DNA from 2 places in the Streptosporangium sp. NPDC000563 genome. Region 1 is predicted to be linked to the other one. Evidence: riboswitches for the same ligand, from Rfam matches in the RefSeq annotation. Region 1 holds a riboswitch; the other holds the start of a gene.
The links. Region 1 has a riboswitch for S-adenosylmethionine ahead of ABT352_RS01110 (aminotransferase class V-fold PLP-dependent enzyme). Riboswitches for the same ligand answer to the same signal wherever they lie in the genome.
Positions count from the first base shown of each region.

Region 2: it holds a riboswitch for S-adenosylmethionine, as region 1 does, so the genes downstream of both, ABT352_RS11380 (glutathione S-transferase C-terminal domain-containing protein) here and ABT352_RS01110 (aminotransferase class V-fold PLP-dependent enzyme) in region 1, are expected to answer to the same signal.

Region 1 covers NZ_JBEPDA010000001.1:225,272-232,391, reverse strand. Annotated here, with positions in the region: gene ABT352_RS01115 (NADH-quinone oxidoreductase subunit D) at 1-1,028, opposite strand, end outside; gene ABT352_RS01110 (aminotransferase class V-fold PLP-dependent enzyme) at 1,046-2,335, opposite strand; SAM riboswitch class IV at 2,388-2,503, opposite strand; gene ABT352_RS01105 (TerC family protein) at 2,745-3,692, shown strand; gene ABT352_RS01100 (cytochrome P450) at 3,712-4,911, shown strand; gene ABT352_RS01095 (SAM-dependent methyltransferase) at 5,084-6,118, opposite strand; gene ABT352_RS01090 (Rossmann-like and DUF2520 domain-containing protein) at 6,372-7,120, shown strand, end outside.
Region 2 covers NZ_JBEPDA010000003.1:141,596-148,715, reverse strand. Annotated here, with positions in the region: gene ABT352_RS11395 (ATP-binding cassette domain-containing protein) at 1-692, shown strand, start outside; gene ABT352_RS11390 (ABC transporter permease) at 773-1,525, shown strand; gene ABT352_RS11385 (DUF402 domain-containing protein) at 1,546-2,067, opposite strand; SAM riboswitch class IV at 2,120-2,232, shown strand; gene ABT352_RS11380 (glutathione S-transferase C-terminal domain-containing protein) at 2,272-3,207, shown strand; gene ABT352_RS11375 (FAD/NAD(P)-binding protein) at 3,204-4,961, shown strand; gene ABT352_RS11370 (ABC transporter substrate-binding protein) at 4,958-6,796, shown strand; gene ABT352_RS11365 (ABC transporter permease) at 6,793-7,120, shown strand, end outside.

The DNA.
Region 1 (7,120 bases):
ACCAGGTAGTAGCCGTTGAGGCCCAGCGGGCTCTCCGTCCAGGCGTAGGTGTGGCCCTCGGGCACCTTCAACACCTTGGGCAGGCGCTGGTTGACCGGCCCCGGGGGCAGGTCGACGAGCCGCTCCACGCAGGCGTCGGCCAGGTCGAGGGAGACCTTCACCTGTTCGAGCAGCACCTCGAACCGGGCGTGGCAGTCTCCCGCCGACCGGGTGACGACCTTCACCGGCAACTCGCCGTAGGCGAGGTACGGCTCGTCCCTGCGCAGGTCGAGGTCGACGCCGGAGGCGCGGGCGATCGGGCCGCTCACCCCGTACTGCATGATCGTCTCGCGGTCGAGGACGCCCACCCCGCGCGTGCGGGCGAGGAAGATCTCGTTGTCGGCGATGAGGTTCTCGATGTCGGGCAGTCGCCGCCGCACGTCGGCCACGGCCTGGGCGACCCGGCCCGTCCACCCCGCGGGGATCTCCTCCTTGAGGCCGCCGACCCGGTTGAACATGTAGTGCATGCGCCCGCCGGAGATCTCCTCCATCACGGCCTGGAGGGTCTCGCGCTCCCGGAACGCGTAGAAGACCGGGGTGATCGCGCCGAGCTCCAGCGGGTAGGAGCCGAGGAACATCAGGTGGCTGAGCACCCGGTTGAGCTCGGCCATCAGCGTGCGCGTCCAGACCGCCCTCGCCGGCACCTCCATGCCGAGCATCCGCTCCACCGCGAGCACGACGCCCAGCTCGTTGGCGAACGCGGACAGCCAGTCGTGCCGGTTCGCCAGCACGATGATCTGCCGGTAGTCGCGCACCTCGAAGAGCTTCTCGGCGCCCCGGTGCATGTAGCCCACGATCGGCTCGGCGGAGCCGATCCGCTCCCCGTCCAGCGTGAGCCGCAGCCGCAGCACACCGTGCGTGGACGGGTGCTGCGGCCCGATGTTGAGGACCATGTCCTCGGTCGCGAGGTCCTTGCCGTCCGCCCCCCGTACGGCCTCGGCTCCAGCCCCCATCCCCACGCTCAGCTCACGGCGCGCGCCTTCAGTCATAGGGCCATGCTGTCACGTCAGCCGCGCGAGGCAAGATCCCGCAGGGCGCCGATCAGTCGGTCGACGTGCTCGGAGGTGGTCCCGATGCCGATGGAGGCGCGGACGGCGGAGGCGGTGACGTCGTCGCAGCCGCCGTCCTTGGCGCCCAGCAGGTGCCGTACGAAGGGGTGGGCGCAGAACTTGCCGTCGCGGACCCCGATGCCGTAGTCGCCGGACAGGGCCTCGGCGACCTCGCGGGCGGTGAAGCCGTCCACCACGAAGGAGACGATGCCGACGCGCGGGTGGTCCGGGCCCCACAGGGACAGCTCGTGGACGCCGGGGACACCTGCGAGGCCCGCCCTCAGGCGCCGGAGGAGGTGCTCCTCCTCGCGGACCAGCGGGGTCCAGCCGGTGGCGGACAGCGCGTCGCAGGCCGCGGCGAGCGCGATGGCGCCCAGCACGTTCGGGGTTCCGGCCTCGTGCCGCGCCTCGGGGTCGTCGTGCCACTCGGTGTCGTCGTCGTTCACGGCCTTCACCGCCCCGCCGCCCCGCAGGTACGGCTCGGCGTCGGCGAGCCAGTCGGAACGGCCGATCAGCGCGCCCGTGCCGAACGGCGCGTAGAGCTTGTGGCCGGAGAAGACCACGTAGTCCAGGTCGAGGGCCGTCAGGTTGAGGCGGCGGTGCGGGACGAGCTGCGCGGCGTCGACGAGGACGCGGGCACCGTGGCGGTGGGCGATGTGGGCGAGCGCGGCGATCGGCCACAGCTCCCCGGTGACGTTGGAGGCGGCGGTCACGACGAGCAGCTTGGGGCCGTCGATCGAGGCGAGGGCGTCGTCGACGGCGCGGACGGCCTCACCGGGGAAGGCGGGGGCCGCGAGCCGCACGACCCGCTCCCAGGGCAGCAGCGAGGCGTGGTGCTCGGTGTCGAAGACCACGGTGGTGGTGCCCTCGGGCAGGCTGCGGGCCAGCAGGTTGGTCGCGTCCGTGGTGTTGCGGGTGAAGATCACCGAGTCGTCGGGGCGGGCGCCGACGAAGGCCCGCACCGTGTGTCTGGCCTGCTCGTAGCGGGCCGTGGTCAGCTGGGACGCGTACCCGGCGCCGCGGTGGACGCTGGAGTAGGCCGGGAGCGCGGCGGCGACGGCGGCGCTCACCGGCTCCAGACAGGGGGCGCTCGCGGCGTAGTCGAGGTTGGCGTAGCGGACGAGCCTGCCGCCCCTGACCGGGACCTCCAGGTCCGAGCCGAGCACGGCCGGGATCGGCCGGTCACCGGACGCGCGGGTCTCGGGGACGGCGGGGGTGGCGGGGGTGCTGATCGTGAGGGTGGACACGCCATGGCTCCTTCGAGGTCATCGGACCCCAACCCATGGCACAGGTGCCTGGAGCCCGCGCTTGCCCGGCATACCTCGTGCCGGACCAGGTCCTCACCCGGGGCACCCCGCCGCGGACGCGAGGGTTGCCGGCCAGCGAGCCGGGGCTTGTCACTGGCACTCATGACCTACGGAGGCACTATAACCGACGTCCCGCGGTGGCCCGCAAGTCCGAAAGGTGAGCGTCCTGGTATCCGGGGCAGGAGCCGGCGCCTGGGAGCGTCCGGCGAATTGACGGCGAGTTGTGATGAAAGGAAGGAACTCGGGGCCTTTCCCGGTCGTCCTGGAGTCAGCCGAAGAAGGTCAAGCCGGCTGGATGATCGCGCGTTCGAGCGTTGGCCGAAGAAATCGGCCGAAGAAGGAGAAGGCCATGGATTGGGTGACCAACCCCGAGATATGGATAGGTTTTTTCACCCTTGTCGCCCTGGAGATCGTCCTGGGGATCGACAACATCATCTTCATCTCGATCCTGGTGGGCAAGCTCCCGCCCGCGCAGCGTGACAGGGCACGCAAGATCGGTATTTCCGTCGCCCTGCTCAGCCGTCTCCTCCTGTTGTTCGCGCTGTCGTGGGTGGTGAGGCTCACGACGCCGATGTTCGAGGTCTTCGGGCAGGGGATATCGGGGCGCGACCTGATCCTGATACTCGGAGGCCTGTTCCTGCTGGGCAAGAGCGTCCACGAGATGCACAGCAGCCTGGAGGGGGACTCCCACCACTCCGAGGGCAAGGTGGCGGCGTCCTTCACCTCGGTGATCATCCAGATCATGATCCTCGACGTCGTCTTCTCGCTCGACTCGGTGATCACCGCGGTCGGCATGGTCGACGAGCTGGGCGTCATGATCGCGGCCGTCATCGTCTCGGTCATCGTGATGCTGATCGCCTCCGGGCCGATCAGCCGCTTCGTGGACCGGCACCCGAGCATCAAGATGCTCGCCCTGTCCTTCCTGGTGCTGATCGGCGTCGTGCTCATCGCCGAGGGGTTCGAGCAGCACATCCCCAAGGGCTACATCTACTTCGCGATGGCGTTCTCGCTGCTGGTGGAGCTGCTGAACATCCGGATGCGCGGCAAGGCGGGCAGGCGCAAGCCGGTCGAGCTGCGTTCTCGCTACGGTGCCGAGGACCAGTCGGGTCGTACGGACTCGGTGGACGGCACGGACGGCACGGCCCCGAAGGACTCGGTGGACCTTGCGCACCGGGCCGATCCTGAGGCTCCGGTGACCGCGGTGGCCCAGGGGGTTCCGGCGAGCCGGACCGGTCCCGCGGACGGAGTGGATGAATCATCCGAAAAGGGAAATTCGGACAAGCGGCCCGACTCCTGACCAGGATTACGATGATTACGTGCGCTTTGATCCCTGGAATCCGGAATTCGTCGCCCATCCCTACGACGTCTACGACGAGCTGAGGCGGGAGCGGCCGGTCGGCTTCTTCGAGCCGACCGGCCAATGGCTGGTGGTGAGGCACGCCGACGTCAACGCGCTGCTGCGAGACCGCAGGCTCGGCCGGTCCTACCTGCACATGGCCTCGCACCAGGAGTTCGGCAGGCCGGACGACCCCGAGTTCCAGGACCCGTTCTGGCGGGTGATCAGGGCAGGGATGCTCGACGTCGAGCCGCCGGTGCACACCAGGCTCCGGCGGCTGGTCTCGAAGGCGTTCACCCCCCGCATGGTCCAGGCCCTCCGCCCCAAGATCGCCCGCATGGCCGAGGAGCTCGTGGACGTCTTCGTCGAGCGCGGCGGAGGCGACCTGATCGCCGAGGTCGCCGAGCCGCTCCCGGTCACCGTGATCGCCGAGATGCTCGGCATCCCCGAGTCCGACCGGCACCTGCTGCGCCCCTGGTCGGCCGACATCTGCGGCATGTACGAGCTCCAGCCGTCGGTCGAGGCCCAGCACACCGCCGTACGGGCGGCCGAGGAGTTCTCCGCCTATCTCGTCGAGCTGGCCCGCGCCCGAAGGGCCGACCCCGGCGACGACCTGATCAGCGCGCTCGCCCTGGTGGCCGACGAGGGCGACCGGCTCACCGAGGAGGAACTGGTCGGCACCTGCGTGCTGCTGCTCAACGCCGGACACGAGGCCACCGTGAACGTCACCGGCAACGGCTGGTGGTCGCTCTTCCGCAACCAGGCGGAACTCGACCGGCTCCGCGCCGACCACACCCTGCTGCCCACGGCGATCGAGGAGCTGATGCGCTGGGACACCCCGCTGCAGATGTTCGAACGCTGGGTGCTCGAGGACGTCTCGGTGGGCGGGATCGACATCCCGCGCGGCTCCGAGGTGGCGCTGCTGTTCGGCTCGGCCAACCGCGATCCCGAGGTCTTCGCCGACCCCGCCCGCCTGGACGTGGGCCGGGCCGACAACCCGCACATCTCCTTCGGCGCCGGCATCCACTTCTGCCTCGGGGCGCCGCTGGCCAGGGTGGAGCTGATCGAATCCTTCGGCGCCCTCCTGCGCAAGGCGCCGAAGATGGAACTCGTCACCGAACCCACCTGGGGTCCCGGCTACGTCATCCGGGGCCTCACCGCCCTCGATGTGCGGGTCTGAACCGGTCCGGAGCACACGGTGGCCGGCGACGACCCGGACCGCGACAACCCGGACCGCGACAACCCGGACCGCACCGTATCCCGCGACATCCCGCGGCCCGACGGCCCGGTCCGGGGCGCATCCCATCGGTGTCGGCGAAGCGATCGGTCGTTCCGCCGGGGGCTCGCCACTCTCAGTGGCGGCTCTGAGAGAGCCAGCCGAAGCCGCCGAGGCCGCCGGGGGCGATGAGCTCGGCCTCCTCGGAGGCCCTTGTGAGGGCCCGCAGGTAGCCGCGCGGGTCGTTTCCCGCCTGCTCGACCGGCGGACGGCTCCCGGTGACGCCCAGGGCGCGCAACGCCTCGCGCTGCGTGGTCAGCGCCGTCGTGACGGCTCCGGCGCTCTCGCCGGAGGCCGCGCAGGCGTCGAGCGCCACGTGGGCGGTGATGTCGCACGACCCGTCGGGCACGGGCGCGACCGTCGCTCCGTCCCGGTATCCGGCGAGCGTGCCGTACGGCGGCCGGTCGTCCAGCGCGTGGGAGTAGTCGATCGCGATCGCCCGGCCGCGCGCCAGCCGTACGATCACCGAGGCCCACGCCCTGTCGCGGGGCCTGCCGATCTCGGCACGCTCGCCGGGGGCCCGCATCCGCCACCAGCGGGCCAGCCACGCGAGATCCGCCTCGGAGGGGCTGTCACCGAGCCGCTCCTCACCGTTCGTGATGTTGACCAGGACCAGCCGGGGGCCGTCGGCCGTCTGCTCCACGATGTCGACGGGGACGTTGTCGAGCCACTCGTTGGCGATCACCAGCCCGTGGATCCCGTCCGGCGCGGCCTTCGCCCAGACGATCTCCTCGGGCAGCGCCGAAGGCCGGGGCGCCAGGTCGACCGCGGTGACCCGCAGTCTCGACCGGAGCGCGGGCGGCGCCGCGGCGAGCACACCGGCCGCCAGCCTGCCCTCACCGGCGCCGATGTCGACCAGGTCGAGCACCTCGGGGCCGCCCAGAGCCTCGTCGATCGCGGCCAGCTCGCGCAGCACGGCCTCGGCGAAGACGGGGGAGGCGCCGACCGAGGTCCGGAAATGGCTGGAGGGACGCTCCCGGAGATAGAAGCCGCTCTCGCCGTAGAGGGCGTGCTCCATCGCGGCACGCCAGGTGAGCCACACGCTCTCAGACGCTACCCGCCGGGGCGAGGGAACGAGATCGACGCGCGCCGACGCTTCGAGTGAGTGCATGACCGCATTCTGTCATCGGTTTGCACGATCGTTGTCGACGCCACGTCGGCGCGTCGCCGTCCGAATCACCGTATGGGCCGGGTTTCCGGGCTCTTTCGTGGGTCACGTACGCTCCCGGTGTGCCCGATCCGGGCATACCGGGAGGAGACCTCGCCTCCGTTGCCGAACACGCGTCTTGACGCGGTCGCGACAGCACGGCCCGTTACTCTGGTCAATCGGGCACGGAACCCACATGGTCGAAGGACGGGACGTCATGGACGCAGTCGATCGCCCGGCACGGCTGGCCGTCGGAGTGGTTGGAGCGGGCAAGGTCGGTTCGGCGCTCGGCGCCGCGCTCGTCAGGGCGGGGCACCGGGTGGTCGCGACGAGCGGCGTCTCCGACGCCTCCAGGGAGCGGGCGGTCGAGCGGCTCGGGCTCGTCCCCGCGAGACCCGAGGACGTGGTGGCGGGCGCGGATCTCGTCCTGCTCACCGTCCCCGACGACGTACTGCCGGACCTGGTCTCCGGCCTGGTGGAGACCGGCGCCGACCTGCGCGGCAAGCTGGTGGCGCACACCAGCGGCGCGTACGGCCTCGCCGTGCTGAACCCGGCGATCAAGGCCGGGGCGCTGCCGCTCGCACTGCACCCCGTGATGACCTTCACCGGCCGCGACGACGACCTGCGCCGCCTCACCGGGATCTCGTACGGGGTGACCGCTCCCGACGCGCTTCGCCCGGTGGCCGAGGCCCTTGTCATCGAGATGGAGGGCGAGCCGGTCTGGATCGCCGACGAGGACCGGCCGCTCTACCACGCGGCCCTGGCGGGGGCGGCCAACCACATGGTGACGCTCGTCGCGGAGTCCTCGGAACTGCTGGAGAGGATCGGCGTGGAGCAGCCGGGCAGGATGCTCGGCCCGCTGCTCGGCGCGGCCCTGGAGAACGTGCTGCGGCTCGGCATCGCGGGGCTGACCGGCCCGGTGGTGCGCGGCGACGCGGGGACCGTCCGCAGACACGTGGACGCGCT
Region 2 (7,120 bases), on a different contig from region 1:
TGCTGACCGGCGAGGAGAATCTCCGGATGATGGGCCGCCTGTCCGGCCTGTCACGCGCGGGGGCCCGCCGCAGGGCGGCCGAGCTCCTGGAGCGGTTCGACCTGGTCGAGGCGGGAAAGCGGCGGGTCGGTACGTACTCGGGTGGTATGTGGCGGCGCCTGGACCTGGCCGCCGGGCTCGTCGGCGCACCATCGGTGATCTTTCTCGACGAGCCGACGACCGGGCTCGACGTGCGGAGCAGGCAGGCGATGTGGGAGGTGATCACCCGCCTCGCCGACTCGGGGACGACGGTCTTCCTCACCACCCAGTACCTGGAGGAGGCCGACAGCCTCGCCGGCAGGATCGCGCTGCTCGACGGCGGACGGGTGGTGGCGGAGGGCACCGCCGACGAGCTCAAGGCGAGGGTCGCCGCCTGGCGGCTGAACCTCGTCCTGGCCGACGCCGGCTCGTTCGCCGAGGTGACGCGCCTGCTCGGGGCGCGGGCCGTGCACGCCGATCCCGCCAGGCTCACCGTCGAGGCGGCCACCGACGGGAGCGCCGCGCAGATCCGCGCCCTGCTGGACGAGGTGGATCCCGGGCGTTCCGCGGTCGAGAGGTTCACCGTGCGAGGCGCCACGCTCGACGACGCGTTCCTCGCCCTGACGGACAACCTGACGGACAATCCGACGGACAGGGAGCGGGCCGGTGTCTGACCTCACGGCGACGGACGTCTCGACAAGCGAGGAGCGGCGAGTGTCCTGCCCCGTCGTCGGGTGCGAGGGGAGGAGGGCCGGTGTCTGAGCTCGTCGCCTGGCCGGTCATGACCGGCCGCGCCGTCCGCCTGTCGCTGCGCAACCTCGACGCGCTGATCACCTCGTTCCTGTTGCCCGTCATGATCATGCTGATGTTCGTCTACCTGTTCGGCGGCGCGATCCAGACCGGCACCGACTACGTCACCTACGCCGTCCCCGGCGTCCTCGTCATGTGCGCCTCCTACGGCGCCTCCCTGACCGCGGTCGCCGTCAGCCAGGACATGAGCCGGGGGATCGTCGACAGGTTCAGGTCGATGGACGTCGGCGGAGGGGCGTTCCTGGGCGGGCACGTGGCCGCCAGTACCGTGCGCAACCTCACCTCGCTCGTCATCGTGTTCGTCGTCGCCTTCCTGCTCGGCTTCCGGGCGGACGCGGACCTGGCGGGCTGGGCCGCGGCGGCGGGCATCCTGGTGGTGTTCGTCCTGGCCGTCTCCGCGGTCTCCGCCGTGGTCGGCCTGCTGGCCAGGACGCCGGAGGCCGCGGGCGGCTTCACCTTCGCGGTGATGTTCCTGCCCTACCCGAGCAGCGCCTTCGTCCCGGTCCACACCATGCCCACGTGGCTGCACGGGTTCGCGGAGAACCAGCCGGCCACGCCGATCATCGAGTCCGTGCGCGGCCTGCTGCTCGACAGGCCCGTGGGGAGCGACCCGTGGAAGGCGCTGGCCTGGTGCGGCGGTTTCCTGCTGGTCTCGGCGCTGCTGTCCGGCAGGTTGTTCCGCGACCGCGCCCGCTGAGGTGGCCGGAGGGGACGCGCTCAGCTGACCAGGGTGAGCCAGTGTGGCGCGTCCCCGAAGGGGGCGGTGCGGGTGGTGACCGCCTCCATCAGCCAGGCGGCCGAGGCGCGGGCGCTCTCGACCACGTCGGGCGGGTAGGCGTACCTGATCCGGTGCTCCTCGAACTCGTCCTCGTCGTCCAGGAAGACCCGGCTCCGGCGGCCCTTCAGCAGGTTCCCGCGGACCCTGATCACGTCGAGGTCGAGGTCGATCATGGTGACCTGACCGTCGCTCCACCGCGGCACCGTGGAGATGTCGCAGTAGATCTCGTGCTTGTGCGGTGCCGTGTTGAACGCGGCCGTCCACCAGGCGTCGCGGGGGAAGAGCATCACGAACGGATGCGGCCAGGCGACCGCGGGGCCGTCGCCCTTGTGGCCGCTGGAGTCGGCCACGCAGCCCGTCCACACCCCGTGCTCGTCCTCGCCGAGCAGCAGGCCGCGGTGGTGCCAGTGCAGTGACCCGTCGTACTTGCGGTAGACCACGTTCACGCTCTCATAGGACATTCCCCGACATTAAGGCTTGACAGAGATCTATGTATTTCCTACCTTCTAAATAGGTTAAGAGTGTCAGTGCGAAGCCCCGGCTGACTGACCGGCAACCCTCGCACCGCGGCGGGGTGCCCCCGGGGGAGACCAGGCGGCACGGTGGGCGTGCCGCAAGCGCGGACCCCTTCACCGGGGTCACCACGACATGTCCGGGAGCGCCAGATGCCGAAGAGCAGCACACTGAACCACGCGAGCCCCGTCGACCTCGACACCCACGGCCACTACCGGCCGGGTGGCAGGTCCGGCCTGCGCTACCCCTTCCAGGGGCGGATCGGCACAACCGCCTTCCCCGCCGAGCCGGGGCGCTACCACCTCTACGTCGCGGCCGTCTGTCCGTACGCTCAGCGCGCCGCCATCGTGCGCTCCCTCAGGGGACTCCAGGACGTGGTCTCGCTCTCCTACGTCGACGACGAGCGCGACGGGCGCGGGTGGGCCTTCCGCGAGCGGCGCGGGGCCGACCCGGTCAACGGCTTCACCACCCTGCGGCAGGCGTACGAGGCGACCGAGCCCGGCTTCGACGGGCACGTCTCCGTACCGGTCCTGTGGGACAGGACGAGCGGCCGCATCGTCAGCAACAACTTCCCCGACATCACGATCGACCTCGCCACCCGGTTCGGCGGCGACCCAGAGGCCGACCTCTACCCCGAGGAGCTCAGGCCGGAGATCGACGAGCTCAACACGAGGATCTACGAGATCGTCAACACGGCGGCGGGCCGCGTGGCGTCGGCCACCACCGAGACCGCGTACACCGAGGCGCGCGCAGAGGTGATCGCCTTCCTGGACGATCTGGACGACCGGCTGGCCGACCGCAGGTACCTGTTCGGCTCGGGGATCACCGAGGCGGACGTACGGCTCTGGCCGACCCTGCTCCGCTTCGACCTGAGCGACAACCCGGCGGCCAGGATCAGCGAGCGCCCGCTGACCGCCTTCACCAACCTGTGGGCCTACGCCAGGGACCTGTACGCCCACCCCGCCTTCCGCGAGAACACCGACTTCACCGTCATCTCCCCCTTCCGCGGCGAGACCGACACCTGGCGTGTCCCGGTCGAGCCGCTGTACGCCGACTGGGACGAGCCGCACCGCAGAGCCGCCGTATGAGCGCCTCGATCGCGGTCGTCGGCGCGGGACCGACGGGCACCTGCCTTGTGGAGCGGATCTGCGCCAACGCCGCCGACCTGCTCGGCTGGCCGTCGCTGGACGTCCACGTGATCGACCCCCACCCGCCGGGCGGCGGGCGCGTCTGGCGGCGCGACCAGCCGGACCTGCTCTGGATGAACTCCACCGCGGCCGACGTGACCCTCTTCACCGACGAGTCGGTGCGGTGCGAGGGACCGATCCGCCCGGGACCCACGCTGGCCGAATGGCTCGGCGGAGACCCCGGCAGGTTCGCCACCCGCCCCGCGCAGAGCGGCTACCTCTCCCACGTCTTCCGCCACGCGGTGGCGACCGCGCCGCGGGGCGTCCGGGTGCACGTGCACGCCACCCGCGCCGTCGACCTCGCCGACGTCCCCGGCGGCCAGGCGGTGAGGCTGGAGAACGGCGGGACGATCGAGGTCGACGCGGTGATCCTCGCCCAGGGACACGGCGACGTGACCCCGACGAGCGAGGAGGGCACGCTGGCCCGCCTCGCCACACGTACGGGGCTGCGCTACCTGCCCACCGGCTACGCGGCGGACCTCGACCTGGACGGCGTCCCCGCGAGGGAGCCGGTGATCGTACGGGGGATGGGGCTCGCCTTCGTCGACCTGATGGTGCTGCTCACCTCGGGCCGGGGCGGCCGGTTCGTCCGCGAGTACGACGGGGAGCTCGTCTACCTGCCCAGCGGGCGGGAGCCCCTCCTGCACGTGGGTTCGCGGCGCGGGGTGCCGTACCACTCCAAGACCGGTTACCCCTTCAAGGGCGCCCGCCCGCCGGTGCCGCGCTTCCTCACCCGCGAGGCGCTGGGCGAGGGGCCGTGGGACTTCCGCAGGGACGTGTGGCCGCTCGTCGCCAAGGAGCTGGCCTTCGCGTACTACCACGAGCTCATCACCGCCCACCCCAAGCGGGTCAAGCTGGGCTGGGAGGAGTTCGAGGAGGGCTTCGCGGCCGAGGAGTGGCGCAGCCTCGGGATGCGCAAGCTGATCCGCCAGGCCGTGCCCCGGCACCCGGACCGGCTCGACTTCGACCGGCTCGACCGGCCGCTGGACGGCATCCGGTTCGGCGACCACGCGGGCCTGCAGAAGTGGATGCACGGCTATCTCGCCGTCGACCTGGAACGGCGCTCCGACCCCGCGCACAGCGCCGACCACGCCATGATCCTCGGACTGCTCTCCGTCTACGGTGTCCTCGCCGAGCTGGGCATCTCCGACCCGTGGTTCGGCGGCTTCTTCAGCTACGTCGCGAGCGGTCCGCCGGGATCCCGGCTGGAGGAGATGCGCGCCCTCGCCAGGGCCGGGGTGGTCACCTTCCTCGGCGCGAACCTCAAGGTCGACCACCATGAAGGACGCTGGCGGGCACAGAGCCCCACCGTGCCCGGTGGCGTCGCGGCCGGCACACTCGTCGAGGCCCGGCTGCCCGCGCCCAGCGTGAGTCGGGCCGTCGACCCGCTCATCGGCGCGCTCCGCGACCGGGGCGAGCTCGACGAGGAGTCGGGCCTGGTGAACGTGCGGACCGCGGACCGCCGCCTGCTCGACAGGTCAGGCAGCCCGCACCCCCGCAGGTTCGCCCTCGGCCCCTGGGTCGTGGGCGGCAGGGCCACCGCCGGCTTCGCCAGGCCCCGCCTCAACGCCCCGCTCTTCCGCCACGCCGACGCCCTCGCCCGGATCGTGCTCTCCGAGGCCGCCGGAACCCAGATCAGACGGCACGTCGCGTGAACCGCCCCGATCGCCATACCCGGCGTGTCGTCGAGCCGGCCGGACGCGCCGTACCGAACAACGCCGCACAACACGCCGTACAGAACAACGCCGTACAGAACGCCGTGCGGAAGCACGTCGCAGAGAAGCACGCCATACAGAAGCACGCCATACAGAAGCACGTCGTACAGAAGCGCAAGGAGAAGAACGTGAAGTTGCGATGGGGCGCCCTGACGCTCGCCGGAGTGCTGGCGCTCGCGGCGTGCGGAGCCGAGAGCGGGGCCCCGAGCGCGAAGGCCGGTGCGGACGGCGGTGGCGGCAGTGGCGACGGCGGGTCGCTCGTGTGGGCGGTGGAGACACAGCCGATCACCTTCAACCCGCACCAGTGGGGCCAGAACAAGGCCCGCCTCCTGGTCCACAACCAGTTCGACGCACTGATCGCCCGGGGCGTGAACGGTGAGTTCCTGCCCTGGCTGGCCACGTCCTGGAAGGTGTCGGAGGACGGCCTGACCTACACCTTCGAACTCCGCGACGACGTCACCTTCCACGACGGCGAGAAGTTCGACGCCGCCTCGGTGAAGGCGAACCTCGACCAGCTCGTCGCACCCGGCTACAACGCCGCGCTCAGCGCCATCCAACTGCGCAACTTCGAGAAGGCCGAGGCGACCGCGCCGTACACCCTGAAGGTCACGCTCAAGGCCCCCGACGGACTGTTCCTCGACTTCCTCTCCTCCCCGTACGCGGGCCAGGTCTCCCCGAAGTCGCTGAAGAACGCGAAGGACCTCAAGGCGGGCGGCGTCGACGTGGTCGGCACCGGGCCGTTCATCCTCGACCGGTTCACCCCCGGCCAGGAGGTCCACTACAAGCGCAACCCCGACTACAAATGGCCGCCCACCGGCGCCGCCCACCAGGGACCGGCGCACCTGGCCGAGATCACCTACCGCTTCCTGTCCGAGGCGGCGGTACGGGTCGGCGCGCTCACCTCCGGGCAGGTGCAGGTGATCGAGGGCGTGCCCGCCACCGAGATCGGCCTCATCAAGAGCGACCCCGAGCTGAAACTGGAGACCAGCCTCAACTCGGGAAGCGCGTTCTCCTACTACTTCAACGTCTCCCGTCCCCCGTTCGACGACAAGCGGGTCCGCGAGGCCTTCCGCGACGCCGTCGACGTGGACGCGGTGCTCAACTCCGTCTACCAGGGCACCGCCAAGCGGGCCTGGAGCGTCATCGGCCAGGGCAGCCCGCAGTTCTACGACCCCTCCCTGGAGAAGACCTTCGGCAACAACCCCGAACGGGCCAACCGGCTGCTCGACGAGGCGGGCTGGAAGGAACGCGACGCCGAGGGCTTCCGGGTCAAGGACGGCAAGCGACTCACCGTGCGCACCGTCAACGCCGCGCCGTTCGTCCGCGACCGCCGCGACGTCCTCGCCCAGGCCGTCCAGGCGGCCGTCAAGCAGAGCGCCGGGATCGACTTCCAGGTCAAGATCGTCGATCAGGGCACCGCGCAGAAGGCCGTCGAGGACAACGAGTACGAGATCTTCGAGAACTCGCGCGGCGACACCGACGCCGGGGCGGCGCTCAACCTGATCCTGGCGAAGGACGCCGCGATCAACCGCACGAAGTTCGGGAGCGCCGAACTGGACGAGCTGCTCGCCGACGCGTCGGCCGCCTCCGACGTCGCCAAGCGCAAGGAGCTCTACGCGAAGGTGCAGAAGACCGTGATCACCGACGAGGCGCTTCTGCTCCCGCTCTACGTTCCCGCCGACCAGGTCGCCTACAGCGCCTCGGTCACCGGGATCACCTTCGAGCCGGTCTCCGGCACCCCCAACAGTGCTTACGACATCCGGATAGGGACGTGAGCACCCTTTCACTCACCCGGCGGCGGGGGCTGGCCGCCGCCGGGTGGCTCGGCCCGGCGGGCCGGCGGCTCGGAGCGGGCGTCGCCGTGCTCTGGGCCGCCGCCACCGCGGCCTACCTCGCCCTGCTGCTCGCCCCCGGCGACACGATCGACGTGCTCATCGGCGACGGCATCGACACCCCCGAGCGGCGGGCGGAGATCATCGCCGAGTGGGGGCTGGACCGCTCCCCGCTCCAGCAGTACGGCGACTATCTGCTCCGCCTGCTCCAGGGAGACCTGGGCCGCTCCTACATCCTGCAGCGCGGCGTCGGCGACATCCTCGCCT